DNA from 2 places in the Roseburia sp. OM03-7AC genome. Region 1 is predicted to be linked to the other one. Evidence: a T-box and tRNA genes for the amino acid it is inferred to sense, from the RefSeq annotation. Region 1 holds a T-box; the other holds one or more tRNA genes.
What was found. A T-box is a leader RNA that pairs with one kind of tRNA and senses whether it is charged. The one in region 1 lies ahead of thrS (threonine--tRNA ligase), so its partner is inferred to be a tRNA-Thr.
Positions count from the first base shown of each region.

Region 2: it encodes a tRNA-Thr, which carries the amino acid that the T-box ahead of thrS (threonine--tRNA ligase) is inferred to sense. The anticodon was not compared.

Region 1 covers NZ_QTZJ01000001.1:205,117-213,132, forward strand. The annotation lists gene DXB39_RS00995 (MutS-related protein) at 1-1,460, shown strand, start outside; gene infC (translation initiation factor IF-3) at 1,699-2,193, shown strand; gene rpmI (50S ribosomal protein L35) at 2,216-2,413, shown strand; gene rplT (50S ribosomal protein L20) at 2,438-2,794, shown strand; gene DXB39_RS15175 (hypothetical protein) at 2,832-3,134, opposite strand; gene DXB39_RS01020 (SEC-C metal-binding domain-containing protein) at 3,326-3,826, shown strand; T-box leader at 3,920-4,122, shown strand; gene thrS (threonine--tRNA ligase) at 4,199-6,160, shown strand; gene DXB39_RS01030 (DUF1540 domain-containing protein) at 6,384-6,698, shown strand; gene DXB39_RS01035 (zinc dependent phospholipase C family protein) at 6,887-7,486, shown strand; gene DXB39_RS14730 (hypothetical protein) at 7,590-7,766, shown strand; gene mraZ (division/cell wall cluster transcriptional repressor MraZ) at 7,967-8,016, shown strand, end outside.
Region 2 covers NZ_QTZJ01000001.1:377,358-385,373, forward strand. The annotation lists gene DXB39_RS01825 (ABC transporter substrate-binding protein) at 1-919, opposite strand, end outside; gene DXB39_RS01830 (ABC transporter permease) at 923-1,702, opposite strand; gene DXB39_RS01835 (ABC transporter permease) at 1,696-2,517, opposite strand; gene potA (spermidine/putrescine ABC transporter ATP-binding protein) at 2,510-3,583, opposite strand; gene DXB39_RS01845 (helix-turn-helix domain-containing protein) at 3,593-4,132, opposite strand; tRNA gene DXB39_RS01850 (tRNA-Thr) at 4,295-4,367, opposite strand; gene DXB39_RS01855 (hypothetical protein) at 4,596-5,036, shown strand; gene DXB39_RS01860 (DHH family phosphoesterase) at 5,063-6,037, shown strand; gene DXB39_RS01865 (hypothetical protein) at 6,044-6,451, shown strand; gene DXB39_RS01870 (ABC transporter permease) at 6,530-7,327, opposite strand; gene DXB39_RS01875 (ABC transporter ATP-binding protein) at 7,320-8,016, opposite strand, start outside.

The sequences.
Region 1 (8,016 bases):
CACAGCAGGTGGATGAGGTCACATGGAATGACCTTAATATGGATGATGTGTACCAGAGAATCAACAACTGTGATTCCACTATGGGAGAAGAAATTTTATATGCAAAGCTTCATTATGCGAAGCAGACGAAGGAAGAAGAGGAGCTTTTAGAAAAAAGAATAGCTTTTTGTGAAGCAGATGATGAAAAACGCTATCATCTGGAAGAAACTTTGTCAAAGCTTGGAAAGAGAGACGAGGCTTACTATATTCCATCCTTTATCCAGACAGTAGAGGATTTTGCAATTTCAAATCTCTGGGTTTATCAGATGCTCCGGATATTGCTGATGGTAGTTGTTGTGGCGGCAGTCGTATTTCATAATATATATGCTCTGTCAGCTTTGGTGGTAGTATTTCTTGTGAATTTGTCGGTGTATATCTTTACGGTCCGGCTGAAGTTTGACCAGGAGATTCATATGATGGGAACGGCGGCATACCTGATTACGGTAGCACGAGAACTGGAGCAGGAATACCGGAAAGACAAAATATGTGAGGAACTGGCACCGCTGCTTCCGGTATTTGCCAAAATGGATAAGAAGGCATTTCTGCTAAATATCCAGAGCAGAAATGCCATGGGAGATGTGTTTGAAATGCTGCAGGATTTCCTGCTAGGAGTAACCCAGTGGCATATCCTTACTTATATGAAAGTATTGAATCAGTTTATGGATAACCAGGATGCTTATCTTAAGATTTACCGGGTGGTAGGAGAACTGGATGCAGCGGTCAGCACAGGCTCTTTCCGAAAGAGTCTGCCTCTTGTGACAGTACCGGAATATGAGGAAGCAAAGCAGCTTGAGATGGAAGAAATTTATCATCCGCTGCTTCATGGAGCAGTGACCAATTCTATGGAACTTCAGCATAACTGCATTATCACAGGCTCCAATGCTTCCGGTAAGTCAACCTTTATCAAGACCATAGCTGTCAATGTGATACTGGCACAGAGCATTCATACCTGCACCGCAAAAAGAATGCATCTGCCTCATGCAAAAATGATTACTTCCATGGCGGTAAGAGACGATATTTTATCCGGTGACAGTTATTTTATTAAAGAGATTAAATATTTAAAACGTATCCTGGATGCTTTGTCGGAGGATGAACTGGTTATCTGTGTTATTGATGAAATCTTAAGAGGAACCAATACCCAGGAGCGTATTGCAGCTTCAAAAGCAATCATGGAATATCTGGCACATCATAACTGCATTGCAATTGTGGCATCCCATGATAAGGAATTGACGGAGCTTGAAAAAATTGGTTATGACAATTATCATTTTTCCGAAGAGTTTGGAGAAGCGGATATTGTATTTGATTATAAATTGCAGAAGGGACCAGCAAATTCCCAGAATGCAATTCGCCTGCTTTCCTTTACCGGGTTCCCGGAAACGATTATTGAGAGGGCGGAAAATATCAGAAGCGAATATCGGTAAAAATAATGCTTGACGAACGAAATGACATATGGTACTATAAGCAAGTTGAAGAAAGTAGAGTATCCACTCTCACCTTAGCACAATCAAGTGACTAAGTGTTTATAATGAGTATGCAATGAGCGAATCATTTTGAAGTGGATAGTCTGTCTATCCACTTTTTTTGCGGAAATAAACGGAAAGTTGTCTGGCAAAGCTGTGGTGAATTTAATTTTGGAGGTGTACGACCATTAGCGAGTTAATGATCAATGAACAAATCAGAGATAAGGAAGTCCGCCTGATTGGCGCGGATGGTGAACAGTTAGGTATCATGTCGGCAAGAGAAGCATATAAGCTGGCACAGGAAGCAGAACTTGATTTAGTAAAGATTGCTCCTGGAGCAAAGCCACCTGTATGTAAGATTATCGATTACGGTAAATACAGATATGAGCTTGCAAGAAAAGAGAAGGAAGCACGTAAGAAACAGAAAACGGTTGAATTAAAAGAAGTTCGTCTTTCTCCAAATATCGATACCAATGATTTGAATACCAAAATGAATGCCGCAAGAAAGTTCATTTCCAAAGGAAATAAAGTAAAAGTTACACTTCGTTTCCGTGGCAGAGAAATGGCACATGTACAGGCAAGCAAACATATTCTGGATGATTTTGCAGAAGCACTTGCAGATATTGCAGTAGTGGAGAAAGCACCAAAGCTGGAAGGCAGAAGCATGGGTATGGTGCTGGCAGAGAAAAGATAATGATTTTAAGGAGGAATAAATTATGCCAAAACAGAAAACAAGCAGAGCAGCAGCAAAACGTTTCAAATTAACAGGAACAGGAAAATTAAAGAGAAACAAGGCTTATAAGAGACATATCTTAACAAAGAAAACAACTAAGACTAAGAGAAATCTTAGAAAACCTGCAATGACAGATGCAACAAATGTTAAGAATATGAAGAAGATTTTACCATATTTATAAGAATTGGTTAAGGAGGAATAGAACATGGCAAGAATTAAAGGCGGCTTAAACGCTAAAAAGAAACATAATAGAACATTAAAATTAGCTAAAGGTTACAGAGGAGCACGCTCCAAACAGTATAGAGTAGCAAAACAGTCTGTCATGAGAGCCTTAACAAGTTCTTATGCAGGAAGAAAACAGAGAAAGAGACAGTTCAGACAGTTATGGATTGCCCGTATTAACGCAGCAGCAAGAATGAATGGATTATCTTACAGCAAATTTATGTATGGTTTAAAATTAGCTGGTGTTGATATGAACCGTAAAATGTTAGCTGAGATGGCTGTAAATGATGCAGAAGGATTTGCAACATTAGCAGAGCTTGCAAAAACAAAACTTGCTTAGTTTTAAGAAGTGGACAAGTTATAAAAGAGGATTGTGGTTATTCGCAATCCTCTTTTTTGATGTTTGGTTCATTTGAAGTTTTTGCGGAAGCATCCTGCCCGGAAGCTTCTTTTTTGATGGAATCCAAATCTTCTCTTAAAGAGTAATGATTCTTAAGTAAGCGGTATACCATGGTATAAGCCCAGATGAGAACCGGGACAACCACAGTGGCATAGATGGAAGCCTTAAGACAGTTTGTGGCAAAATCGCTTCCAATCAATGCAAAAACAAGAGTGGAAACATAGAGGGCAACTAAGAGTACAACACCGATAATTGCAAGAATCTGTTTTGTCTTTTTCATATATGACCTCAACTTTCTTTGATGACCTGTTTTTAGAAAAAAGCAATATACATTATTTTAACATTTGACAGCAGATAGTCAATCAGAAAATGTAAAGTTGCAGAGGATAAATACTTGAAAAAAGCACAAAATATGCTATACTGAAACAAGCGTTATACGACTAAATATGGATTAAAGGATGGATATGAACAATGGCATTATTAGAAGAATGGCAGAAGATTGCTTATGATCAGCAGGCAGATAGAGGAAAATTACAGAAGTTCTGGCAGAGATATTTTATGTTAGAGAAGGGCGTATATGAGAAGCTTTTAGCAAACCCGGATGAGAAGGTAGAAGGAACTGTAAAAGAGCTGGCAGAGAAATACGACCTCAGCATTATGGATATGACTGGATTCTTAGATGGAATCAATGACAGCCTGGTAACACCAAACCCAATTGATACTATGGAAGAGGATACCAAGGTAAGCCTTGCATTCGATAAAGAAAAATTATACAAGAACATGGTAGATGCCAAAGCTGACTGGCTCTATGAATTACCACAGTGGGATGAAATTTTTGATGCAGATACCAAGAGAAAGCTTTATTTAGAGCAGAAGAAATCCGGCACTGTTGTAGTTGGAAAGAAAGTCGGAAGAAATGATCCGTGTCCTTGTGGAAGTGGAAAGAAATATAAATTCTGCTGCGGAAGATAAGAATAAAATATTTTGGAAAACATTTGGAAAATATTTCACAGAAAAACTCTTTACATAGCAGAAAAAAGAGTATACAATAGCTTTTGTCAAAAGGACAAAACAAAGAAGAGACGAGTAGCATAACAGGAAGTCAAAGAGAGGAATACATCTGGTGAGAGTATTCTGATGGAGCGTAATGTGAAGACCAGCTCTGAGTGACCCCAATCCGGTCCGGTGATTCCGTTATCATCAGAATGAGCGGTTGTACGATAAGTACAGCAAGCAGGGTGGAACCACGATAGAGTATCGTCCCTGATGCATAAATTTTATGCATCAGGGATTTTTTACTTTGCAGTTATTAATACTAATATAATAAGAAAAGGAGACTTGAACATGAAAATCACATTAAAAGATGGCTCAGTAAAAGAGTACAGTGAAGCAAAATCAGTCTATGATATTGCAGCAGATATCAGCGAAGGCCTTGCAAGAGTTGCATGCGCCGGTGAAGTAGACGGAGAAGTGGTGGATTTACGAACCGTTCTTGACAAGGACTGCAATTTAAATATTATAACAGCAAGTGATGAAGAAGGATTAAAGGTAATCCGCCATACTGCATCCCATGTGCTGGCTCAGGCGGTAAAGAAATTATTCCCGGATGCAAAGATTACGATCGGACCGGCAATTGAAGATGGATTCTATTATGATTTTGATCATGCCCCATTTTCAAGAGAAGACCTCGATAATCTGGAAGCAGAGATGAAGAAGATTATCAAGGAAGGTCATGAATTAAAACGATTCACACTTCCAAGAGAGGAAGCAATCAAATTCATGCAGGAACGTAATGAGCCATACAAAGTAGAACTGATTGAAGAATTACCAGAGGGAGAAGAAATTTCTTTCTATGACCAGGGCGGCTTCGTAGATTTATGTGCTGGCCCACATCTGATGACAACCAAGGGCGTAAAGGCATTTAAGCTGACATCATCTTCCATGGCATATTGGAGAGGTAATTCTGACAAAGCAAGATTACAGAGAATTTATGGTACTGCTTTTAATAAGAAGGAAGAGTTAAAAGAATACTTAGAGAAATTAGAAGATGCCAAACGCCGTGACCATAACAAACTTGGTCGTGAAATGGGATTATTTACCACTGTTGATGTTATCGGACAGGGACTTCCTTTATTTACACCAAAGGGAACCAAGATGATTATGAAACTGCAGCGTTGGATAGAAGACTTAGAGGATAAAGAGTGGGGTTATGTACGTACCAGAACTCCGCTGATGGCAAAGAGTGACCTCTATAAGATTTCCGGACACTGGGATCACTACATGGATGGAATGTTCATTTTAAATAAGGACAGCGACGACAAAGAGACAATGGCACTGCGTCCGATGACCTGTCCATTCCAGTATTATGTATACATGAATGAACAGCACTCTTACAGAGATCTGCCATATCGGATGTCAGAGACTTCTACATTGTTCCGGAATGAGGACTCCGGAGAGATGCATGGACTTACCCGTGTCAGACAGTTTACTATTACAGAGGCACATATTATTCTTTGCCCGGAACAGGCGGAAGAAGAACTTACCAGATGTACTGAGCTTTGCCATTATGTAATGACTACACTTGGTATCGATGGAGATGTTACTTACCGTCTGTCCAAATGGGATCCGAACAACAAAGAAAAATATCTGGGCGACGAAGCATATTGGAACAGTACCCAGCAGTATCTGCGTGATGTTATGGATAAGAATGGCATCAAGTATACAGAAGCAGATGGGGAAGCTGCATTCTACGGACCAAAGATTGATATTCAGGCAAAGAATGTATATGGAAAAGAAGATACCATGGTTACCATCCAGCTTGATTGTGCAAGTGCAGAGAAGTTTGGCATGTACTATATCGATGAGAAGGGTGAGAAAGTACTTCCTTGGATTATCCATCGTACATCCATGGGATGTTATGAGCGTACCCTTGCATGGCTGATTGAACATTATGCAGGAAAATTCCCAACCTGGCTTTGCCCGGAACAGGTAAGAGTATTGCCGATTTCTGAAAAATATGCAGACTATGCAGAGCAGGTAAGAAAAGAATTAGCAGCTCATGATGTAGATGTAACGGTTGATAACCGTTCTGAGAAAATCGGATTCAAGATTCGTGAAGCAAGACTGGATAAGCTGCCGTACATGCTGGTAGTTGGTCAGCAGGAGGCAGAGGACGGAACCGTATCCGTAAGAAGCCGTTTTGCAGGAGATGAAGGTGTAAAACCTTTAGGAGAATTCATTGATGCAATCTGCGAAGAGATTCGTACAAAGGAAATCCGTAAGGAAGAAGTTGCAGAAGAAAAATAAAAATGCAATAAAATCTAATTTTTAATTTTATAATTTACATGGATTCAAAAAGACTGTTGCTGGCAATTTGCACCGGACAACAGTCTTTTTTACTTTACAGGAAAGCAGCCGCCGCAGGCACGAGAATGTGTCAAGGTACATTCTTTTTTACATGAAGTTGGTAACATAAAAAGATTTCCTTTGGAGATACTAAACATGTAACGAAAGAAAGGAGATGATTTTTGTGACAGAATTAAAATGTTCTGTAAGAAGCTGCAGTTTCCAGAAAGATGATTGCTGTTGCCGTGGAAATATTACGGTAGAGGGTGCACATGCAAACCGCAACAGTGAGACAAGCTGTGGAAGTTTTGAAGAGAAGAAAAACTGTGGATGTGCCAATTCGACCGGTAAACCGCCTAAGATGAGCGATGTTACCTGTGAGGCAGTAAACTGTAAATTCAATGAAGGAAGAAAATGTCATGCAAAAGACATCCAGGTAGCCGGAACGAATGCCTGTACCTGTATGGAAACAGAGTGTGCCAGCTTCTGTTGTTCCTAAAAAGTGGAATATCAGTAAGTTTTAGCAAAATATTTCTGTGTCTACTCTTAACAGATTGGACACAGAAATTTAGAAGAATCTTAAGAAAAATACTATTGTAAATGAGATGAAAGAAAGTATAATGTGATTGAAGCATAAATAAAGCAGAAGTAATGTGTAAGGTGTAGATGGTAAACAGGAGGAAGCAAATGAGAAAAAAATCACATATTTTGCTGGCACGTTATATTGCAAAGAATACAGAGGATGAAGAACTTAAGAAACATAGACTGTCTTTTTATATTGGCAGCATCCTGCCGGATTGCAAACCATCTTTTGTATATAAGAAACATGAAATCAATGGGACGTTTCCGGATGTGAAAAAGATGGTGAATCAATTGATTTTCGGTAAACAGCAGGGGAAACTGACCCGTAAACGCCGGTATTATATGAATCTCGGGCAGGTAACGCATTATGTAGCTGATTATTTTACTTATCCGCATAACAAGATTTATCCGGGAAACTTAAAGGATCATTGTTCCTATGAAGAACAATTGAAGCGAAGCCTTAAAAATTATATTATGAGCCGGAATATGGAAGCAGGAGAAAAAGTGCAGGCTGATTTTTCTGATGCAGAGGCACTGTATGAATATATTTTAGAGAGGCATAAACAGTATCTTGGAAGAAAAATTAATATAGAAACAGATATTCGGAATATAGTAGCAACCAACCGGATGCTGGTGGAGGCCATTGCCGATTTGTTTTATAAAACACAGCATAAGGAAAAAATGCCGCTTGCTGTCGAATATTGACGAAAAAAGATGTTATATTTTGTTTGATTTTTGGTGATGAGCAGAGTAAAATGAATTTACAAAGAACAACACAGAGATGGGACACAGCATAGGAGAAATGCTTATGGATGAAAGGGAAGCACTTCGCATTGCGATTGAACGTGCAAGAATCCGACTGGATGAAGCACTGGAACGAGCGAAAAGTATGGATGAATGCTATGACCTGAGCCTGGAAGTGGACAGACTGATTGAGAACTATGTATCGCTATGTGAGCAAAAAGAACTTGTACCAATAAGATAAAAGTAAAGAGTAAGTGGAAAGAAGTACATTGAGAAATGTGCTTCTTTTTTTGTGCATTTTTATGTGTAGTATATTGATTTTTTCCCAAAAGTGGGGTAATATGTATTCATAAGTGGAGGAAAGTGGTTGAAAATGGCACAAAGTGGTGGATAAGTTGATAACTTTGTGGATAAATAGCAACCGGACTGAGGTGTTTGACAATGTTCATGGGAGAGTACAGTCACAACATAGACGCCAAGGGCAGAATGAT
Region 2 (8,016 bases), 170 kb from region 1:
CATCCAGTTCGTCATAAACAGCGGTGTTTGGTGTAGCATACCAGACATAGTCAAAGTTTTCCATACCGATATCTTCACGACAGAGGTAATTTAAAAACTGTTCTGCAGCATCCTTATGCTGGCAGGTTTTGGGAATGAACCAGGAGTCCATCCACATATTAGACCCTTCTTTCGGAACCACATAATCAAGATCATCATTATAATCCTGTGCATAGGCAGCCTCTCCGGAATAAATAAGAGCCATGGCAGCATTTCCGGCAATCATTTCATCGGCAGAAGAATCTACCAGATAGGAGTAGACTAAATCTTTCTGGTCACAAAGCATGGAAAGTGCTTCGTTTAATTCATCTTCATCCGTAGTATTGATGGAATAGTCCAAAAGCCGGAGTGCAGGAACGAAGGTATCGCGGACGGAATTTTCCATGATAATCTGTCCCTTATATTTCGGATTCCAGAGAACATTCCAGCTGTCCATATCAGCTTCATCTACCATGGTTTTATTGTAGAGAATACCCAGTGTGCCGAAGAAATAAGGTAGTGTGTATTTCGTTTCCGGGTCAAAGGCCTTGGAAAATTCCACATAGGTCGGGTCGATGTTTTCGTAAAGTGGAATATTATCATAATCCATTTCTAAGACTTCACCTTCATTGATAAGCTTCTGGATCATATAGTCGGAGGTACAGATTAAATCGTATTTGATGGAACCCGCTTTGTATTTGGTATACATTTCCTCCGGACTTTCATATTCTTCGTATTTGATGGTAATACCGGTTTCTTTTTCAAATTGCTGGATAACATCCGGCTCTATATATTTTCCATAATTTAAAATAACAAGTGCATTTTCATCCTCTTTCTGTCCACAGCCGGAAAGAGTAAGGAGACCAGCAATAAGCATAAATGAAAATAAGAATTTCTTCATTTCCTAAGACCTTCCTTTCGCATCCTTGACACTGCGGTAATTCATAATCAGAAGAAGTACCAGTGCAAGGAAGAATAAAATAGTAGATAGCGCATACATCTCAGGAATAATACCTTTACGCAGCTGGGTATAAATCATGGTGGACAATGTATTGACACCGGCACCCTTGGTAAAATAGGTGATGGAGAAATCGTCTAGGGACATTGTCACGGCCATCAGAAAACCGGAGAATACACCAGGCTTGATATCCGGCCATACAATTTTGAAAAATGCATAAAGTGGTGTTGCACCTAAGTCTCTGGCGGCCTCATAGGTATGGGATGAGGTGTTGGAAAGCTTAGGCAGTACATTTAAAATGACATATGGAATGTCAAAGGTAATATGTGCAATCAATACGGTTGATGTTCCAAGCTCTGTAAAGCGGACAAAAAGCAGCATCAGGGAGATGCCGGTAACAATATCTGCATTCAGAAGTGGAATGTTAGTTGCACCAAGCATAATCTGACGGTTCCTTTTCCGCATGGCACTGATTCCGATTGCTGCCATGGTTCCGATTATTGTAGCAATCACGGAAGATGCAACGGTAATCAGAATCGTGGTATAAAAGGCATTCATAATAGTCGGGTCAGAAACAAGATTGCGGTACCATTCTGTCGTAAATCCGCCCCATTTTACACGGGAGAGGGAGTTGTTGAAGGAAAGTACAATCAGAACTCCAATTGGAAGATACAGAAACAGGAAAATAATTGCAAGATAAATTCTTGATAAACTTTTCTTTACCATACTGCATGCCCTCCTGATTCACCGGCACGATTCATAAATGCCATACTGATTAAAACAAAAATCATAAGTACAATGGAAAGTCCGGAACCTAAATTCCAGTAGGAACCCTGCATGAAGGACTGCTCAATAACATTTCCAATGAGAAGTACTTTACCTCCACCTAAAAGGTCTGAAATAACAAAGGAGGTAAGTGCCGGCACGAATACCATAATAATTCCGCTGACAATTCCAGGCAAAGTAAGCGGCAGAATGATACGGAAGAAGGTGATAAAACTGTTGGCACCTAAATCCCTTGCCGCATCTATGGTTTCTTTGCGGATACGTACTATGGAATTGTAAATCGGCATAATCATAAATGGAAGAAAATCATAAATCATGCCAAATACAACGGCTCCCTGGGTATTTAACATATGAAGCTTCGGGATGCCGAAAATGGAAAGAAATCCATTGATAATTCCATTATTGGAAAGTAACATCTGCCATGCTAAAATACGCAGCATAAAATTCATCCACATTGGCAGGACGAAGATAAATACCACAAAGCTCTGATGCTTGATATGAAGACTATTTAATATCATGGCAAGCGGGTAGGAGAGCAGGAGACAGACAATTGTACATAAGATACCAAGCTTTAAGGAAAGCAGGAGTGCTTTTATATGTACCGGGTCTGCAATTGCAGCAATATTTGCCCAGGTAAAACCACCGTCACTGTTGGTGAATGCGTAATATAATATCATCAGAATCGGAAGTACAGTAAATCCAATAATCCAGACCAGATAAGGTCCGGCTAAAAGTCTTTTTCTGGCATTATGCATCGAGTTCCACCGCCTTTTCGTCACTGGATTCCGGTTTATGCATAATCTGGATATTGAAAGGAATTACCTTCATTCCTACATGGCTTCCGGTTTCAAAATATTTGGTGGTATGAACAAGCCATTCATAGCCGCCAGCCATAATTTCGATTTCATAGTGGACACCCTTGAAGATAACAGAAGTAATATCACCATCCATAAAACCGGTGCCGGCTTCTACAATCTCAATATCTTCCGGGCGGATGACTACGTCTACCGGTTTATTATTACCAAAACCGGTGTCGACACATTCGTGCTTGATGCCTAAGAAGCTGACTAATTTATCCTCAATCATGATACCGTCAATGATATTGCTGTCTCCGATAAAGTCGGCAACGAATGCATTTTCCGGCTCATTATAAATATCTTCCGGAGTACCAATTTGCTGGATATAGCCCTGATTCATGACAGCAATGGTGTCTGACATGGTAAGGGCTTCTTCCTGGTCGTGGGTAACATAGATAAAAGTAATGCCAAGTTCATTTTTCAGACGAATCAGTTCGTACTGCATGTCCTGACGCATTTTTAAATCCAGTGCACCCAAAGGCTCGTCTAAAAGGAGCACCTTTGGTTCATTTACAATGGCACGGGCAATGGCAATACGTTGCTGCTGGCCACCGCTTAAGGAATCAATGCTGCGGTTTTCATAACCGTCTAAGTTTACAAGCTTTAAGGCATATTTGATTTTATCCTGAATATAAGCCTTGCTTTTCTTGCTGATTTTTAACCCAAAAGCAATATTTTCTGCAATGCTCATATGGGTAAAAAGTGCGTATTTCTGGAATACGGTATTTAATTTACGCTCATTTGGCGGAAGAGAAGTAATATCTTTTCCATCAAAAATAATACGTCCGGTGTCCGGTGTCTCAAAACCACCGATAAGACGCAGGGTAGTAGTCTTTCCACAGCCGGAAGGTCCCAGCAGTGTTAAGAATTCGTTTTCCTTTACATAAAGATTTAAGTCATCCAAAATCATATTTCCGTCATAAGTTTTGGTAATATTTTCTAATTGTATTAATTTCTTGCCCATCATAACCTCCTAAAAACTTGGTGGGTTTGTAACCCAGATAAGAACGGCATCTTTCCTGCCGGTATTTTCGATATGGTGCTTTTTATTGGACTTAAGATAAAAAGACTCCCCCTGTCTTGCAGTATAAGTACGGGTACCATATATGATTTTAATGGAGCCCTTAAGTACATAGCCGAATTCTTCTCCCTCATGTGGAAGATAGATGTCTGATGTGCCGCCGGGCTTCAGCGTCAGACGTACCGGTTCCATCATATCTTTCTGGGCACCGGGAACCATCCATTCGATTAAGCTCCTGTGTTCCGCATCTTCTTTTTCAAAATAATCTTCATTTTTAAAGACAAGCTGTGCAGGTTCATCATCTGCAAAAAATTCTGCCGGCGTAGTGCCGAGACACTGGATAATATCTAAAAGTGTACCCACGGAAGGAGATGTAAGATTACGCTCTAACTGGGAGATAAATCCTTTGGATAATTCCAGACGGTCAGCCAGTTCCTGCTGGGTGAGACCGTAGAGAATCCGCAGCTCCTTGATTTTATTTCCAATATCCATTTTGTACTTCCTTTCCATGAAAAGTGATTTTACATAGTTTTTACAAAATGAAGCTAATAATGTATTTGAAGTTTAATAATAATAAACTCACTAAGGAGTATTATGAGAAATTGAAAGAGAAATGTCAATACTATTTTTAGATTATTTTTAGACAACAAAAAAAGCTCCCGAGGGGACTCGAACCCCTGACCTACGCATTACGAATGCGCCGCTCTACCAACTGAGCCACGGAAGCAGAATAATCTGGTTATATGCGAAATAGAATATTTTCCTCAGACAACCCTTTATTTATTAAAATCATACTATAATATTATATATAGAAAAAAATAAATTTGCAATGTTTTTTTGAAAAAAGTTGTTCTTTCAAAGGTTACTTGGTATAATGGGCGTAGATGTGTAAGAACCGGAGAAAGATGAACCGGCTTATGAAAAGGGAAATCATTACAAGGAGGAAGTTTTTTTCATGGAAGTGAAGGAATTTGTTTCAGGGGGAAAGAAAACTGAGGACAGTAAGAAGAATATGAAGAAGAAAATCAACAGCGCAAAGAAAAATTATGCAAAGAAGAACAGTCAGTTTACGATTGCAGAATTAAAGGAAAACAGCGCGCTGATTATGTTATGTGTATTTGTGGTTTTTGCCGTATTGGAAATTGTACTGGGTATACTGGTATGGAAGATGCCGGTAGTGAGCGTATGTATTGTAGTGTTGATTGAAGCGGGACTTGCTGCATGTCTGCATAACCTTCCTGTCTGGCTGCATGGAATTGTTGCAGCAGCAGAGATTGTCGTTGGAATAATTTCCGGTAAAGTAATATTTATGCTGATTGGAATTTTATGCTATGGGGCAGCTTTGTTTGCATTGAAATTCCAGAAGGAAAATAATCCGCTTTCTATATTAAAATAAGAAGAAATCATACCAGGAGATAAAACATGGATCCCTTACAATTAGTAGAGTTATTAAGAGGACACAGAACTTATATTCAGACACATAATTTTCCAGATCCGGATGCGATTGCCAGTGCCTTTGGCTTACAGCATTTTTTAAATTACCATGGGATTAAAGCAGATATCTGTTATGATGGTAAGATTGAACGCCTGAGTACAAGAAAGATGTTTGACACATTTCATATTGATATTTTGTCTAAAGAAGATTTGGATGATATGAAGAAAGAGGACTATATTGTTACCGTAGACTCACAGAAATATAATGCGAATCTGACCGATTTTATCGGAGATGAGGTGGCATGTATTGACCATCATCCGACAGTAATTGCTTGTGAATATGCTTATAAAGATGTGCGCCGTGTAGGAGCCTGTGCCACTATGATTGCAGAGTATTTTTATCTTACCAATACACCAATGAGCCGGCATGTGGCGGCAGCACTTGCATATGGTATCAAGATGGATACGGATGACTTTGTCCGGGGTACAACAAAGCTTGATGTGGATATGTTTGCATACATCTATCCGATGGCAGATGTGGAAGAGTTAAAATCCATGTATGTAAATGTAATGGAGTTTTCTGATTTAAAGGCATATGGTGCAGCAATCGATAACATCCACATTTATGATGATGTGGGATTTGCATCCATTCCGTTTGATTGTCCGGATGCACTGATTGCAATTATTTCAGACTTTATTTTATCTCTTGATGTAGTTAATATTTCCGTGATTTATGCAATCCGTTCTGACGGCATTAAGTTTTCTGTCCGGAGTGCATTAAATCGTGTAGATGCCGGAAGAGTTGTAGCAAAGGCATTAGAAGATTATGGAAATGGTGGCGGACATCCGGCAATGGCTGGCGGCTTCATTCCAAAGAAGAATGTGGAAAAGTTGGAACTGGACCGGGATTATAAATTAGAAATGCTGTTCTTAGAGCAGATCAAGGCAGAAGAAGGAAGGTAAGATACCATGGCAGAAAATCAGGTGAAGATAACCTATCATATTTATCTTGAGGCAGAGGATGTATCCCAGTCGAGAATTTTATCCAGTACCTCTTATGTAAAGAACTTATTTAAAAATTGCGGCAATCATTATTTTCAGGGTGTAGATTTTGATGATGAAAGTGATTTGGATGATTTTACCCTGCGTCTCTTTGTGGAGCAGGAAATCTTAGAAGAAGAGTGCAGCGTAGAGGCAGATGCAAAAGACTTTCCGGCAGATATGGCAGAATTCCTGGATAATATAGCCCAGGCACATTCTTTCCTTGATATGGAAGGTGATTTTACCGTGGAATATCAGGGCGAGAAAGTAAGTTTTAAGTTTGCTTCTGAAGCAGGTGCAGATTACTGTGACTTTGAAGAAATCGAAGAAGCATAAAAATTCATAAGTAATTTCCTGTAAAGTAAGAAAGAGAAAGGCAGTATGAAGAGCAGGTGCAATTCATACCGCCTTTCTTTATTTCCTCTTTAAGCAGAGCTTCTCAAAACTTCCAATCAGCTGATAGAGCAGCATGGCAATGAGACAGAGAATCAGAATCGATAAGATGACCCAGTCTAATTTAAAAACCTGGCTGCCATAAATAATAAGATAGCCTAAGCCTTTTTTTGCTGCAATAAATTCACCGATGATAACACCAACCAGACAAAGACCGATGTTGACTTTCATAATAGAAAGCAGGGTGGGAACACAGCCCGGCAGCATAATTTTAAACATGACATCATTACGGGTGCCGCCTAATGTCTTTATCAGAAGAATCTTTTCTTTATCCATATCACAAAAAGCAGTGTAAAGACTCAGAATAGAGCCAAAGATAGCTACGGACATACCGGTGATGATAATGGTCTTGTAATTGCCGCCCAGCCATACAATCAGCAGTGGAGCCAGCGCGGATTTTGGCAGGGAATTTAAAACCACAAGATAAGGCTCTAAGGTTTCGGATAAGGTTTTGGAAAACCAGAGGATTGTAGCAATCAGTAATGTTAAAATAATAACAAAGAAAAAGCTGCTTAAGGTTTCAAACAGGGTGATTCCAATGTGATAAAGGAGCTTCTGACCGGTAATCATCTGGTAGAAGCAGATGATAAGTCTGGTGGGACTGCTGAAAATAAAAGGGTCGATTTTTCCATATCTGGCACAAAGCTCCCATTGCAATAGAAAGACAATAAGAATCAGGATGCGACAGATTTTTATTTTAAGCTGATGCCTGCGGCATTGCCGTAAGTACATAAGCTGTGCAGAGGATGGGTTATTCATTTTGATTAAATTCCTTCCATATTAAGTTAAAATAGGATTTAAAATGGCTGTCATTCCGTTTCTCTAAAGGCGTAAGATCTGACTCAAAGGAAACGGGTATAATGGAGCGGATTGTGCCCGGCCGGTGGCTTAAGACAATGACACGGTCTCCCATGGAAATTGCTTCGGATAAATCATGGGTTACAAGAATGGCGGTTTTATGTTCCTGCCGCAGAATGGTACCGATGTCATTGCTGACATTAAGGCGGGTCTGATAATCTAATGCCGAGAAGGGTTCATCTAAGAGAAGCAGCTCCGGGCGAAGTACCAGGGTCCGAATCAGGGCAGCCCGCTGCCGCATGCCGCCGGAAAGCTCAGAAGGACGTTTTGCAGCAAAATCGGCAAGTCCATAAGTTTCTAACAGCCGGCTGGCATAAGCAAGATTTTCTGGTGTCATTTTGTGCTGGATTTCCAGCCCTAATTGGATATTGGATGCGATGGTACGCCACTCTAAGAGATGGTCTTTCTGGAGCATGTATCCCATATTTAAGATATCCTTTGACTGCAGGGGGTGTCCCATGAAGGAAATGCTGCCGCCGGATGGGACAAGGAGACCGCAGATAAGGGATAAAAGTGTTGATTTGCCACATCCACTGGGACCTACAATAGCAACAAATTCTCCATTGGATAAAGTAAAACTGATATTGGAC